3 regions of the Nonomuraea sp. NPDC047529 genome follow, and region 3 is predicted to be linked to each of the others. Evidence: riboswitches for the same ligand, from Rfam matches in the RefSeq annotation. Region 3 holds a riboswitch; each other region holds the start of a gene.
What was found. Region 3 has a riboswitch for thiamine pyrophosphate ahead of thiC (phosphomethylpyrimidine synthase ThiC). Riboswitches for the same ligand answer to the same signal wherever they lie in the genome.
Positions count from the first base shown of each region.

Region 1: linked by a shared signal. The riboswitch ahead of ABZ815_RS02465 (cytosine permease) and the one ahead of thiC (phosphomethylpyrimidine synthase ThiC) in region 3 are both predicted to bind thiamine pyrophosphate.
Region 2: linked by a shared signal. The riboswitch ahead of ABZ815_RS34090 (FAD-dependent oxidoreductase) and the one ahead of thiC (phosphomethylpyrimidine synthase ThiC) in region 3 are both predicted to bind thiamine pyrophosphate.

Region 1 is NZ_JBEYTJ010000001.1:474,571-479,129, reverse strand. Features, by position in the region: gene ABZ815_RS02485 (GPP34 family phosphoprotein) at 1-207, opposite strand, end outside; gene ABZ815_RS02480 (TenA family protein) at 230-835, shown strand; gene ABZ815_RS02475 (DNA-formamidopyrimidine glycosylase family protein) at 873-1,751, shown strand; gene ABZ815_RS02470 (rhodanese-like domain-containing protein) at 1,778-2,101, shown strand; TPP riboswitch at 2,153-2,266, shown strand; gene ABZ815_RS02465 (cytosine permease) at 2,257-3,624, shown strand; gene ABZ815_RS02460 (methylated-DNA--[protein]-cysteine S-methyltransferase) at 3,610-4,182, opposite strand; gene ABZ815_RS02455 (PAS domain-containing sensor histidine kinase) at 4,278-4,559, shown strand, end outside.
Region 2 is NZ_JBEYTJ010000027.1:24,515-29,073, forward strand. Features, by position in the region: gene ABZ815_RS34080 (thiazole synthase) at 1-208, opposite strand, end outside; gene thiS (sulfur carrier protein ThiS) at 201-401, opposite strand; gene ABZ815_RS34090 (FAD-dependent oxidoreductase) at 398-1,939, opposite strand; TPP riboswitch at 1,929-2,045, opposite strand; gene ABZ815_RS34095 (FAD-dependent oxidoreductase) at 2,098-3,267, shown strand; gene ABZ815_RS34100 (Rv2175c family DNA-binding protein) at 3,298-3,672, shown strand; gene thiE (thiamine phosphate synthase) at 3,650-4,303, shown strand; gene ABZ815_RS34110 (polyprenyl synthetase family protein) at 4,366-4,559, opposite strand, start outside.
Region 3 is NZ_JBEYTJ010000003.1:65,820-70,378, forward strand. Features, by position in the region: gene ABZ815_RS06795 (glycoside hydrolase family 95 protein) at 1-1,950, shown strand, start outside; gene ABZ815_RS06800 (class I SAM-dependent methyltransferase) at 1,910-2,530, opposite strand; TPP riboswitch at 2,566-2,678, shown strand; gene thiC (phosphomethylpyrimidine synthase ThiC) at 2,671-4,149, shown strand; gene ABZ815_RS06810 (SDR family oxidoreductase) at 4,160-4,559, opposite strand, start outside.

The sequences.
Region 1 (4,559 bases), on a different contig from region 3:
GGCGGCGTCGAGCTCCTCGTCGCCCGGCGGGGCCGGGTCCTTGACCGTCACCTTGTCGTCGGCCAGTTCCACGCGGCCCGCGGCGGCCAGCTCGGCGAGGATCGCGCCGCCGAGCGCGGGGTCGAGCTGGATGCCCCCGATGAGCTGCCTGCCTTCCTCCTCGCCGTAGGCGAGCAGGAGGAGTTCTTCGGCGATCGTCACGGTCATGCCTCGACACTAACCTCCCAGCATGAGCATCTCGGAAAAACTTCACGCGATCGGACGTCCGCTGCTCCAGGCGCAGCTCGACCATCCCACGGTGGCCGGGATCGGGCGTGGCGACCTGCCGGAGCCGGTCTTCCGGTCCTGGCTGGAGCAGGACTACCTGTACCTGCTCGACTACGTGCGGGTGTTCTCCAGGCTGGCCTGGCAGGCGCCGGACGGGCATCTGGGGGACCTGGTGGATCTGGCGCACGCGACGTACCACGACGAGTTGCGCCTGCATCGGTCGTTGTCGGCGGAGTTCGGGGCCGACCTGGACAACGCGGTGAAGGGGCCGGCGTGTGTGGCGTACACGGCGTTCCTGTTGGAGGCGGCGGGGTCTTATGGGGAGGGGCTGGCCGCGCTTTATCCGTGCATGTGGGGATATTCGAGTCTTGGGAAGATCCTTGCGGAGAACCCGCCGGCCGAGCCGCGTTACCGGGCCTGGGTGGACACGTACGCCGATCCCGGGTTCGCGGCGCTGACCGTACGGATCGGGCAGATGATCGACGAGGCCGACCCCGACCCCGTACGGGCGGAGGCGCTGTTCACCGAGGGCATGGCCCACGAACTCGCCTTCTGGGACGTGCCGTAGTCGCGTGACGGCCCGGCGCGCGCCATACCCTGGTGGCATGCCGGAACTTCCCGAAGTGGAGTCGCTCACCCACTTCCTGCGCGAGCGGGCGGTCGGCCGTTCGATCGCGGGCGTGGACGTCGTCGCCTTCCAGGCGCTCAAGACGTTCGACCCGCCGGTCACCGCGCTCGGCGGGCTCACCGTCACGGGCGTGTCGAGGCACGGCAAGTTCCTCGACCTCGACTGCGACGGCCTGCATCTGATCATCCACCTGGCCCGCGCCGGCTGGCTGCGCTGGCGTGACGACCTGTCCGGCGCGCGGCCGGTGCGGCCGGGCAAGGGGCCGCTGGCCGTACGCGTACGGCTGGCGCCCGACGACGACGGCCTGGCCCCCGGGTTCGAGCTGACCGAGGCCGGCACGCAGAAGCGGCTGGCCGTCTACGTCACCGACAAGCCGGAGGACGTCCCGGGCGTCGCCGCCCTGGGCCCCGACCCGCTCGACGACGCCTTCACCGTCGAGGCGCTCAAGCGCATCGTGGGCGGCAACCGTGCCCAGATCAAGGGCCTGCTGCGCGACCAGAAGGTGATCGCCGGCATCGGCAACGCCTACTCCGACGAGGTGTTGCACGCCGCCAGGATGTCGCCGTTCAAGATCGCGGCGACGCTGACCGACGCGCAGATCGCCGACCTGCACGAGGCCATCGTGACGACGTTGCACGACGCCGTGGAGCGGGCGCACGGGCTGGCGGCCAAGGACCTCAAGGCGGAGAAGAAGTCCGGGCTGCGCGTGCACAACCGGGCGGGCCAGCCGTGCGACGTGTGCGGCGACACGATCCGCGAGGTGTCGTTCGCCGACTCCTCGCTCCAGTACTGCCCGACCTGCCAGACGGGCGGCAGGCCGCTGGCCGACCGGCGGATGTCGCGCCTGCTCAAGTAGGGTCCCGGGCGCGGGATGATGGAAGCATGACCGTTCCAGAGATCGAGGCCACCGCCGTTCCCGACGACGCCTACCTGCTCGACGTCCGCGAACAGGACGAATGGCTGGCCGGCCACGCCCCCGAGGCCGTGCACATCCCCATGTCGCAGATCCAGGGCCGCGTCGAGGAGGTGCCCGCCGACCGCACCGTCTACGTGGTGTGCCGGGTGGGCGGCCGGTCGATGCAGGTCACGGCGTGGCTCAACCAGCTCGGGCGCGACGCCGTCAACGTGGGCGGCGGCATGCAGTCGTGGGAGTTCGCGCGCCGTCCGATGGTCAGCGAGACCGGACAGCAGCCGTTCGTGGCCTGAATGCCCCACTGTGGCGGTTCTTCCGCCACTGAGGCATGATGAGGGCGCCAACTGCATAGTCGCGGGAGCTCGGGGTGCCGGGCTGAGAGGGCAGCAACACAGCCGCTGCCGACCGCCTGAACCTGTCCGGGTAATGCCGGCGTAGGGAGTGTGCGATGACGCATGTCGTCGACGAAGTACCGCTGACCCTTGACGGCGCGCCCCCCAAGACCCTCGGCGTCCTCGACCAGGGCGCGCTCTGGGCCAACCTCGGCGTCAGCCTCCTCGGTTTCTCCGGGGCGCTCATCCTGATCGACCCGCTGGGCGGCGCCCCGCTCAGCCTCGTGGCCGCGCTCACGGCCGCCGTGGTCGGCAGCCTCATCGGCACCGCCATGGTGGGCCTGTCGGCCATTCCCGGCACGCAGACCGGGCGGCCGGCCATGGTGCTGCTGCGCGGGCTGTTCGGGGCGAAGATGTCGTACGTCCCGTCCGTGCTGAACATCGTGCAGATGCTCGGCTGGGGGGCCTTCGAGCTCTGGGTGATCGCCAAGGCCGCGAACGCCATCTTCGGGGACGTCCCGTACCAGGTGTGGGTGGTGGTGGCGGGCGTGCTGACCACCGCGCTGGCCGTCTGGCCGCTCGGGTCGATCAGGCTGCTGCGCCGGTACGTGACCGTCGGCGTGATCGTGTCGCTGATCTGGTTCACCGTGTCGTTCCTGGGTGAGGCGCCGACGTACACGGGCGGGTCGTGGACGGCCTTCGCCCCGGCCGTCGACTACGTGATCGCCCTGTCGGTGTCGTGGGTGCCGATGGCCGCCGACTTCGCCAGGCACTCGCGCTCCAGCCGGGCCGCCTTCACCGGCGTCGTCGGCGGCTACACCGTCGCCCAGGTGGCCTGCCTGGCCCTCGGCGTGTACGCGGTGGCCATCGCGGGCGCCCAGGCGGTCCAGGCCGACGGCATGGTCGTGTTCCAGCCGTTCGTCGTGGCGCCGCTGGGCGCGCTGTTCTTCGGCATCCTGGTGCTGCGCGAGACCGACCAGTCCTTCGCCAACGTCTACTCCACCACCGTCTCGCTCCAGAACCTCATGCCGAAGGTCGACCGGCGGGTCGTCTCCACCGCGATCGGCGTGCTCACCACCGCGATCGCCCTGGTCGTGGACGTCACCTCCTACGGCGCGTTCCTCGGCGTGATCGGCGCGGTGTTCGTGCCGATGTTCGCGGTGCTGGCCGTCGACTACTTCGTGCTCGGCGGCGCCGCCCGCTGGAACACCGCCGAGGACGCGCCCTCGCGCTGGCTGATGCTGCTGCCGTGGGCGCTCGGCTTCGCCGCCTACTGGTTCACCACCTCGACGCCCACCGTCGCCGGCTGGGACGACTTCTGGGCGGCCGCCCGCGACGCGGTCGGCTTCACACGGGAGATGTGGATGAACGGCGCGCTCGGCGGCGCGCTCGTCGCCGCCCTGGTGACCCTGCTGATCGGTGGGCTGACCGGTGGACTGACCGGTGGGCTCACCAGGGGCCTGCGCCGGTCAGCGGGCCGTTGAGACGCGGCGCTCGACGTTGAGCAGGTGCTGCTTGGCGGCCACGCCTCCGGCGTAGTCGCCGAGCTCGCCGTCCTCACGGACCACCCGATGGGAGGGCACGATCACGCAGACGGGGTTGGCGCCGACCGCGTTGCCGACCGCGCGCAGCGCGCGCGGCCGTCCGATGCTCGCGCCGATCTCCTCGTACGTCGTGGTCGTGCCGTAGGGGACGGCCATGGTCTTCTGCAGCACGCTACGGGCGAACGGCGTGGCCAGCGCGAGGTCGACCGGCGTGGCGAACGTGCGCAGCCGCCCGGAGAAGTACGCGTCGAGCTCCCGGCGCACCGGGTCGAGACGGCGGGCGTCGGGCCCGATGAACGTGCCGACCTCCTTGGCCACCCGCTCGTACACGACGTTCTCGGACTCGAAACTGCAGGCCGCGATGCCTTTGCCGGTGACCGCCAGGACGAGCCTGCCCACGGCGCCGTCGTAGGTGCCGAACGCGATGTGCGGCGGGCCCTCGCCCTTGTAGGTGTTGGAGGTCACTCTCAGCAGGGCATCGAGGTCGCTGCTCGACATGCCTCTCACCCGTTTCAGCCACCGGAATCTTCGTGAGCGCAGCGTATCGGACGGATCGCCCGTCAGACCCACCACGCCACGTGCACTATGGAGGTGTGGGGGACACATGGGTCGGCAGTGACGAGGAGATCGCTCGCGCTGTGCTCGCCGGTTCCCCCAACGCCGTGGTGGCGCTCGACCGCGACCAGAGCGTGCTGGTCTGGAACGCGGCGGCCGAGCAGCTGTTCGGCTGGACGGCCGCCGAGATGCTGGGGCGCCGGGCGCCGATCGTCCCCGACGAACTGACCGCCGAGCACAACGCGGTGCTGGAGCGCGTACGGACCGGGGGGCAGGTGTCGTTGCGCACCAAGCGCGTCCACAAGGACGGCGGCGCGCTC
Region 2 (4,559 bases), on a different contig from region 3:
TGTTGGGCAGCACCTTGATGTCGCGGCGGCGCAGCACGTCGAGGACCGAGCCGCGGGCGCCGGGGTCGAGCCGCCGCATGGCCACCGTGGTCAGCTGGGTGCCCGAGGCGGCCAGCGCCTGGTCGAGCACCTCCAGTGAGGGCGCGCCGCCGGTGCCCATGATGAGCCGGGAGGAGAACTTCTCCCCGGCGATGATCAGCTCATCCACCCTGCACCGCCGTCAGCACCTCGACGCGGTCGCGGTCGCCGAGCGCCGTCGTCTCCCACGAGCTGCGCGTCACCACCTCGTCGTTCACGGCCACCGCGACCCCGGTGGTGGCGGTGGTCAGCGTCCGTACGGCCTGGGCCACGGTGGTGCCGTCGGCCACCTCGTGCGCGGCGCCGTTGATCGTCACAATCATGAAATATCCCGAAATCTCGCGGGCGAGCACAGCGCGGCCAGCTCGCCCTCCTCACCCGTCAGAATCCCCGCACCCGGCAACGACCCCGCCCCGCGTGACGCCGCCCCTGAGGACGCGGCCGCCCCTGCAGACGCCGCTCCTGAGGCCGTTGGCCCCTTGGGGGCTGCCCCTGATGGCGGCGTCACCGTGGTGGGGGGCGCAGGGGACGGTGTCGCCGCGGCAGGGGTCGTGAGGGTTGCTGTGACCAGGGCCGCCGTGAGGGGGGCCAGCAGGACCCCGCCCCGGTGGTGGCCGGTCGCCAGCACCAGCCCGGGAGCCTCGCCCGGCCCGATGATCGGCAGGTTGTCGGGGGTGCCCGGCCGCAGCCCGGCGACCACGTCGGCGACCTCCAGCTCGGTGACGCCCGGCACCAGCTCCCTGGCGTCCCGCAGCAGCTCGTAGAGCCCGCCGGCGGTCACCCGGGTGTCGAACCCCAGCTCCTCCTGCGTGGCCCCGAGCACCAGCTCGCCGTCGCCCCTGGGGACGAGGTAGACGGGGGCGCCGTGCACCATCCCGCGTACGCACCGCCCGAGCAGCGGCTGCGGCGAGCGCAACCGCATGATCTGTCCCTTGACCGGCCGTACCGGCACGCCGGCCAGCTCTCCGCTCCACGCCCCGGCGGCCAGCACCACGCGATCGGCCGCGATCTCCCGCACGGCGGCGCCAGGCTGACCCGGGTCGGGTTCGAGGCGCACACCGATCACGGCACCCGCCGCGGCCCCGGTCATCGCCCCGATCCCAGCGCCGGTCCCAGCACCGATCCCAGCGTCGGTCCCAGTGCCGGTCGTGGTGTCGCCGTCGCGCAGCAGCTCGGTCACCCGCGCCCGCACCAGGGGCACGCCCAGCCGGTCGAGCGCGGCCAGCAGCGCCGCCGTGACGCGGCGCGGGTCGACCCAGGCGTCACCGGGGGCCAGCAGCCCGCCGCGCACCGACGGGGCCAGCATGGGCTCCAGGCGGCGGCACTCGCGCCCGGTCAGCCGCTCCACCCGGAGCCCCAGCTTGTCCATGAACGCCGCCAGGTCGTCGAGCGCCGCGAGGTCGTCGGCCCCGAAGGCGACGTCGAGCGTGCCGTCGGCGCGCAGGTCGAGCCCCCGGCGCGCGGCCTCCATCGACCCCGCCTCCCCGGCCACCCGCCCGAACCCGCCGCCGAACCCCGCGCCGGATCCCGAGCTGGTCCCACTGGCGAGCCCCGCGCCGAAGCCCGAGCCGGTGCCACCGGCGAGCCCTGTGGCGAAGCCCGCGGCGGACCCGTCGTCCAGCCCCGCGTCGGCGGCCAGCTCGGCCGCGAAGGACGGCCACCGGCTCAGCGACGCGGCCCCCAGCCGCAGCAGCGGCTCCTCGGTGTAGGCGACCTCGCTGACGGGGGCGAGCATCCCGGCCGCCGCGTAGGAGGCCCCGCGGCCCGGGGCCGGGTCGACCACCGTGACGGGCGACCCCGCTCGGGCCAGCCGCCAGGCGATCGACAACCCGACGACCCCGCCGCCCACGATCACATTCATCCGCGCTCCCTTCGCCGGCATGATCCGGATCAGGTGTCTTGCGGTCGAAGGCCCGTTCAAGCCTTCCTCTCAGCCCGGTGACGGCCGGACTCCCGCGCGTCTTGCCCTCCCAGCCTACGGCCTCGGTGCGACGCGCCGGCACGGCCCCCGTTATGGTCATGAACGTGAACCATGTCGTAGTGGTGGGAGCGGGCCTGGCCGGGCTGCGGAGCGCCGAGGCGCTGCGCGGGCGCGGCTTCACCGGACGGATCACGCTGATCGGCCAGGAGCGCCATCGGCCCTACGACCGCCCGCCTCTGTCCAAGGCCGTCCTGTCGGGCGCCGCCGACTCCAGCTTCCTGGAGGCCGACCTCGACGCGCTGGAGATCGACTTCTGGCCCGGCGTCACCGCCAAGGCCCTGCGCCAGGGCGTCCTGGAGACGACCGAGGGCGAGCTCGGCTATGACGGCCTGGTGATCGCCACCGGCGCCGAGCCGATCACCGTGCCCGGCGACGGCCCCCAGCACGTCCTGCGCACCCTCGACGACGCCCACGAGTTGCGCGCCGGGCTGGTGGCCGGGGCGCACGTCGCGATCATCGGCGCGGGCTGGATCGGCGCCGAGGTCGCCACCGCCGCCCGCAAGGCCGGTTGCACGGTGACCGTGATCGAGGCCGGCCCCACCCCGCTGGCCAACGCCGTGGGCCCGGAGATCGGCGCCCGCACCCTGCACTGGTACGACGGCATCGACCTGCGCCTGAACACCATGGTCGACGAGGTGGACGAGGGCGGCGTACGGCTGGTGGGCGGCGAGTTCGTCCAGGCCCACGTGGTCGTCACCGGCATCGGCGTGCGGCCCGCCATCGAATGGCTGGCCGGTTCCGACATCGACCTGCACAACGGCGTCGTCACCGACGAGCACCTGCGCACGTCCATGCCGGGTGTGGTCGCGGCCGGCGACTGCGCCGCCTGGTGGTCGCGCCGCTACGGCACCCGGCTCCGCGTCGAGCACTGGGACACCGCGCTCGGCTCGCCCGAGGTCGCCGCCGCGACCCTGCTGGGCGAGGAGGCCGTCTACGATCCGGCGCCCTACTTCTGGTCCGAGCAGTTCGGTCACATGGTCCAGTACATCGGCCACCATCCCTCCGGCGACCGCCTGGTCTACCGGGGCGAGCCCGAGGGCAAGTGGTCGGCTGTCTGGCTGACCTCGGGCGACACCCTCGCCGCGGTGCTCGCCGTCGACCGGCCCCGGGACTACGTGCAGGGCCGTAGGATCATCGAAGGCGGTCACCGCCTCGACACAGAACGCCTGGTAGATCCAGAGGTCCCCCTACGGGATTGTGTTGTTTGAGCAAGGACGGCATGTGGTAGTTGTGGTTTCGTGACGCTTTCTGTTGCACAGATCGACCGGGAGACCGACCAGCTCGTCGACGAGTGGCTCACTCTCCCCGAAGTGGCCTCACGCCTCGACCTTTCGATCGGGCGGGCCAAGCAACTCCTCAAGGACCACAAGCTGCTCGGCGTACGCCGAGGCGGCGGCGGGCCGCAGGTGCCCGCGGTGTTCCTCGACGGGAAGGACGTGATGAAGGGCCTGCCCGGCACACTGACCGTGTTGCTCGACGCCGGCTACGACGACGTGGAGTCGCTGCGCTGGCTCTTCACCCCAGACGAGTCCCTGCCGGGGTCGCCCATCGAGGCGATCAAGGCCGGCCGTCACACGGAGGTCAAGCGGCGTGCCCAGGCCCTCGGTTTCTGAGGCCCGCCTCTATCTCTGCACCGACGGCCGCCGCGACCGCGGCGACCTGGCAGAGTTCCTCGATGCGGTGCTGGCCGGCGGCGTGGACATCATCCAGCTGCGGGAGAAGGGCCTGGAGGCACGCGAAGAACTCGCGCTCCTGGAAGTCTTCCGCGACGCCTGCGACCGGCACGGCAAGCTGCTGGCCGTCAACGACCGGGCGGACATCGCCTACGCCGCCCGGCCCGACGTGCTCCACCTGGGGCAGGACGACCTTCCCGTGACGGTCGCGCGAGAGATACTCGGCGACGACATCGTCATCGGCCGGTCCACCCACTCCATCGCCGAGGCGTCCGCCGCGGCCGTGGAGGAGGGCGTCGACTACTTCTGCTGCGGCCCGATCTGGCCCACGCCGACCAAGCCGGGCCGCCACGCGCCAGGCCCGGCGCTGCTGCGGCACGCCGCGTCGCTGGGGTCGGCCTCGGACCCGGAATCGCCGCGGCCGTGGTTCGGGATCGGCGGCATCGACCTCGCCAACCTCGACGAGGTCATGTCGTACGGCGTGAGCCGCGTGGTGGTCGTACGCGCGATCACCGACGCGGAGGACCCGGGGGCGGCGGCGGCCGAGTTCGCCAAGCGCCTGAGCCCCTGAACCGACCGGGCGCCCGTCCTCGACGGGCGCCCCAGGCCAGGTGCCCGGCCAGAGTGCCGGGGTCAGGTCTTGCGGGACGTCGCGGCGATGGCCAGCTCGGTCAGCGCCGTGCGCGCCTCGGCGGTGACGGGCGCCTCGTCGAGCGCGGTCAGGGCGTCGGCGAGATAGCCGGCGATCAGGTCTTCGCACTCCCGCAGCGCGCCGGTGTCCGTGATGATCTCGCGCAGGGCGGTCACCCCGTCCTCGTCGAGCGCGG
Region 3 (4,559 bases):
GTGGGGCACATCCCCGGGTTCGGGGCGTACCAGAACTTCGGTGAGCTGCTGCTCGACGTGACCGGTGGTTTCTCGGGCGGCTACCGGCGCACGCTCGACCTGGAGACGGCGGTGGCCGCCGTGACGTACGAGGACGCCGACGGCGTGGTGCTCACCAGGGAATATTTCGCCTCGTACCCGGCGAACGTCATCGTCGGACGGCTGACGGCGGCACGCCCGGGGCGGGTGGGGTTCACGTTACGGTTCGGCACAGCGCACCCAGGCGGGGAGGAAGTGACCGCCGAGGCGGGACGGCTGCGCGTCCGGGGTGTGCTGGCCGACAACGGCCTGGTGTACGAGGGCCAGGTCCAGGTGCTGACCGAGGGCGGCACCCGTACGGACGAGGGCGACCGCGTCGTCGTGACCGGCGCCGACAGCGCGGTGTTCGTGTTCTCGGCGGGCACCGACCACGCGCCCGTCCATCCCGGTTACCGGGGCCCGGACCCGGCGGCGCGGGTCACGGCGGCCGTGGACGCGGCGGCGCGCCGGCCGTACGGGGAGCTGCGGGCCGAGCACGAGGCCGACCACCGGGCGCTGTTCGGCCGGGTCCGCCTGGACCTCGGCCAGATCATGCCCGACCTGCCGACCGACCGCCTGCTGGCCGGCTACGAAGGGGGCGCGAGCCCGTCCGACAAGGCGCTGGAGACGCTGTACTTCCAGTACGGCCGGTACCTGCTGATCGCCTCCTCCCGCCCCGGCTCGCTGCCGGCCAACCTCCAGGGGGTGTGGAACGCGTCCAACTCGCCGCCCTGGGAGTCGGACTACCACACCAACATCAACCTCCAGATGAACTACTGGCCCGCCGAGCCGGCGAACCTGGCCGAGACGGCGGTGCCGTACCAGGAGTTCGTGGCGGGGCTGCGCGCGCCCGGACGCGAGACCGCCAGGTCGATCTTCGGCACCGAGGGATGGGTGGTGCACTCCAACACCAACCCGTTCGGGTTCACGGGGGTGCACGACTGGCCCACGTCGTTCTGGATGCCGGACGCGGCCGGCTGGCTGGTGCGCCAGCTCTACGAGCGTTACCTGTTCGACGGCGACGAGGGTTACCTGCGCGGGCACGCCTACCCGGCGATGCGCGAGGCCGCCGAGTTCTGGCTGGCCAACCTGCGTCCCGACGTGCGCGACGGCAGCCTGGTCGTCTCGCCCGCCTACTCGCCCGAGCACGGCGACTTCACCGCGGGCGCGGCCATGCCGCAGCAGATCGTCCGGGACCTGTTCGCCTGCACGGCCGAGGCCGCGCGGACGCTCGGCGTGGACGCCGAGTTCGCCGGACGGCTGCGCACGGCGGCCGACCGGCTCGATCCCGGGCTGCGCGTCGGCTCCTGGGGGCAGCTCCAGGAATGGAAGGCCGACCTCGACGACCCCGCCGACCGGCACCGGCACGTCTCCCAGCTCTACGCCCTGCACCCCGGCACGCAGCTCACCGCTCCCGAGCACTTGGCGGCGGCGCGCACGACCCTCGAAGCCCGCGGCGACGGAGGCACGGGCTGGAGCATGGCCTGGAAGGTCAACTTCTGGGCCCGGCTCAAGGACGGCGACCGCGCGCTGAGCATGCTGAGCGGGCAACTGCGGTCGAGCACGCTGCCGAACCTGTGGGACACGCATCCGCCGTTCCAGATCGACGGGAACCTCGGCGCGACCGCCGGGGTGGCCGAGATGCTGCTCCAGAGCCACGCCGGCGTCGTCGAGCTGCTGCCCGCGCTGCCGTCCGCCTGGCGCGCGGGCTCCTTCGACGGGCTGCGCGCCCGCGGCGGCTTCACGGTGGGGGTGACCTGGACGGACGGCGTGCCGGCCGAGGTCAGGCTGACGTCGGCGCGCGGCGGGACCGCCCGGCTGCGCGGCCCCGGGTTCGCGCTCGACCTGGAGACTAGGGCAGGGGAGAGCTACGCGCTGTCGCCAGCACGCTGAACCAGGTGCGGTGGGTCACGCTCGACTCGTGCCAGGCGACCGCGAACCCGGCCGAGTCCAGCGCCGTGAGCAGGTCGCCGGCGTCGCGGTGGACGAACCAGCGCTCGTACTCGGTCCGGTAGGGCACCGGCTCCCACCCCTCGCTGTCGCCCAGAGCGGTGGTCAGCGCGAGCACCCCGCCGGGGCGCAGTGTCGCGTGCCAGGCGCGCAACGTCGACTCGGTCTGCTCGGACGGCACGTGCACGAGGGCCGCGGCCGACCAGATGCCGTCCAGGGACGAGGGCGCCAGCGGCGGATGCCGCAGATCGCCCAGGACGGTGGGAACGCCTCGCCCGGCGGCGAGAGCGGCCATCCCGATCGACAGGTCGACGCCCACGGTGGACAGGCCGCGTCCGGTGAACCAGGCCGACTCGCGCCCGGGGCCGCACCCCAGGTCGGCGACCGTGGCTCCGGCGGGAAGGGAAGAGGCGAACCGTTCGCGGAAGGCCGCGAACGAAGGAAGAGGGACGGCGAACTGCTCGTCGAACTGGTTCGCGATGACGTCGTAGGTGGCGGTCGTGTGCGCAATGGGATCAGACATCCCCTTGATCCTGCCACGCGCGAGGTTATGATCGCGGTGACCAACGCGGGAGCCCGGTGTGGACCGGGCTGAGAGGACGGCTGCCAGCCGCCGACCGCCAGAACCTGCTCCGGATAATGCCGGCGAAGGGAGTTTGCGCGATGAGCGACGCGCGCTTTTCCAAGATCCACATCGGTGACCTCCAGGTGCCCATGCGCGAGGTCAGGCTGTCGAACGGCACGTCGGTGCGGCTCTACGACACCTCCGGGCCGTCGCGTACCGACCGCTCGGCGTGGGGGTCCCCGGTCACCCAGCTCGGCGCCGCGCGGCGCGGGGTGGTCACCAAGGAGATGGAGTTCGTGGCCGTCCGGGAGGGCATGACGCCCGAGTTCGTACGGCAGGAGGTCGCGGCCGGCCGGGCGGTCATCCCCGCCAACGTCAACCATCCCGAGTCCGAGCCGATGGCCATCGGCAGGAACTTCCTGGTCAAGATCAACGCCAACATCGGCAACTCGGCCGTCACCTCCTCGATCGAGGAGGAGGTCGAGAAGATGACCTGGGCCACCCGCTGGGGCGCCGACACGGTCATGGACCTGTCCACCGGGCCGAACATCCACGAGACCCGCGAGCAGATCATCCGCAGCTCGCCCGTACCGGTCGGGACCGTGCCGATCTATCAGGCGCTGGAGAAGGTGGGCGGGCGTCCGGAGGCGCTGTCGTGGGAGGTCTACCGCGACACGCTGATCGAGCAGTGCGAGCAGGGCGTCGACTACGTGACGGTGCACGCGGGCGTGCGGCTGGCGCACGTGCCGCTGACCGTCCGCCGCAGGACCGGCATCGTCTCGCGGGGCGGTGCGATCATGGCCGCCTGGTGCCTGGCCCACCACCGCGAGAGCTTCCTGTACGAGCACTTCGACGAGATGTGCGCCCTGCTGGCCCGCTACGACGTGACGTTCTCGCTGGGCGACGGCCTGCGCCCGGGGTCGATCGCGGACGCCAACGACGAGGCCCAGTTCGCCGAGCTGCGCACCCTGGGCGAGCTGACCAAGGTCGCGCACGCGCACGACGTGCAGGTGATGATCGAGGGCCCCGGCCACGTGCCCATGCACAAGATCAAGAAGAACGTCGACCTGCAGCGCGAGCTCTGCGACGACGTGCCGTTCTACACCCTCGGCCCGCTCGTCACCGACATCGCCCCCGGCTACGACCACATCACCTCGGGCATCGGCGCCGCCATGATCGCCTGGTACGGCACCGCCATGCTCTGCTACGTCACCCCCAAGGAGCACCTGGGCCTGCCGAACCGGGACGACGTCAAGACCGGCGTGATCACGTACAAGATCGCGGCGCACGCGGCGGACCTGGCCAAGGGCCACCCGCAGGCCCAGGCGTGGGACGACGCGCTCTCGGACGCCCGGTTCGAGTTCCGCTGGGAGGACCAGTTCGACCTGTCGCTCGACCCGGACACCGCCCGCGCCTTCCACGACGAGACCCTGCCCGCCGCGCCCGCCAAGACCGCGCACTTCTGCTCGATGTGCGGCCCGAAGTTCTGCTCGATGAAGCTCAGCCACGAGGTACGGGCGGGCATGGCCGACAAGGCGGCCGAGTTCACCCGGAAGGGCGGCACGATCTACCTGTAGCCCGCCGCGGTCAGCCGGGCAGCGTCTCGCCGCCGATCGGGGCCAGCACCTCACCCGTGTAGTACGAGGACAGCCGGTCGGCGGCGAAGAACACGTACGAAGGGGCGATCTCGTCGGGGTCGGCGGCCCGCTTCATGGGCACCTGCGCGCCGAACGTCTCCACCTTCTCCTCCGGCATCGTGGCCGGGATCAGCGGCGTCCAGACCGGGCCGGGGGCGACGGCGTTGATCCTGATGCCGCGTTCGATCAGGTTCTGGGCCATGGAGTAGGTGAAGGCGTTGATCGCACCCTTCGTCGCGGCGTAGTCGATGAGATTCCTGTTGCCGCGCAGGCCGTTGATCGAGGAGGTGTTCACGATCGCGCAGCCCTCCCGCAGGTGCGGCAGCGCGGCCTTGGTGACGCGGTAGTAG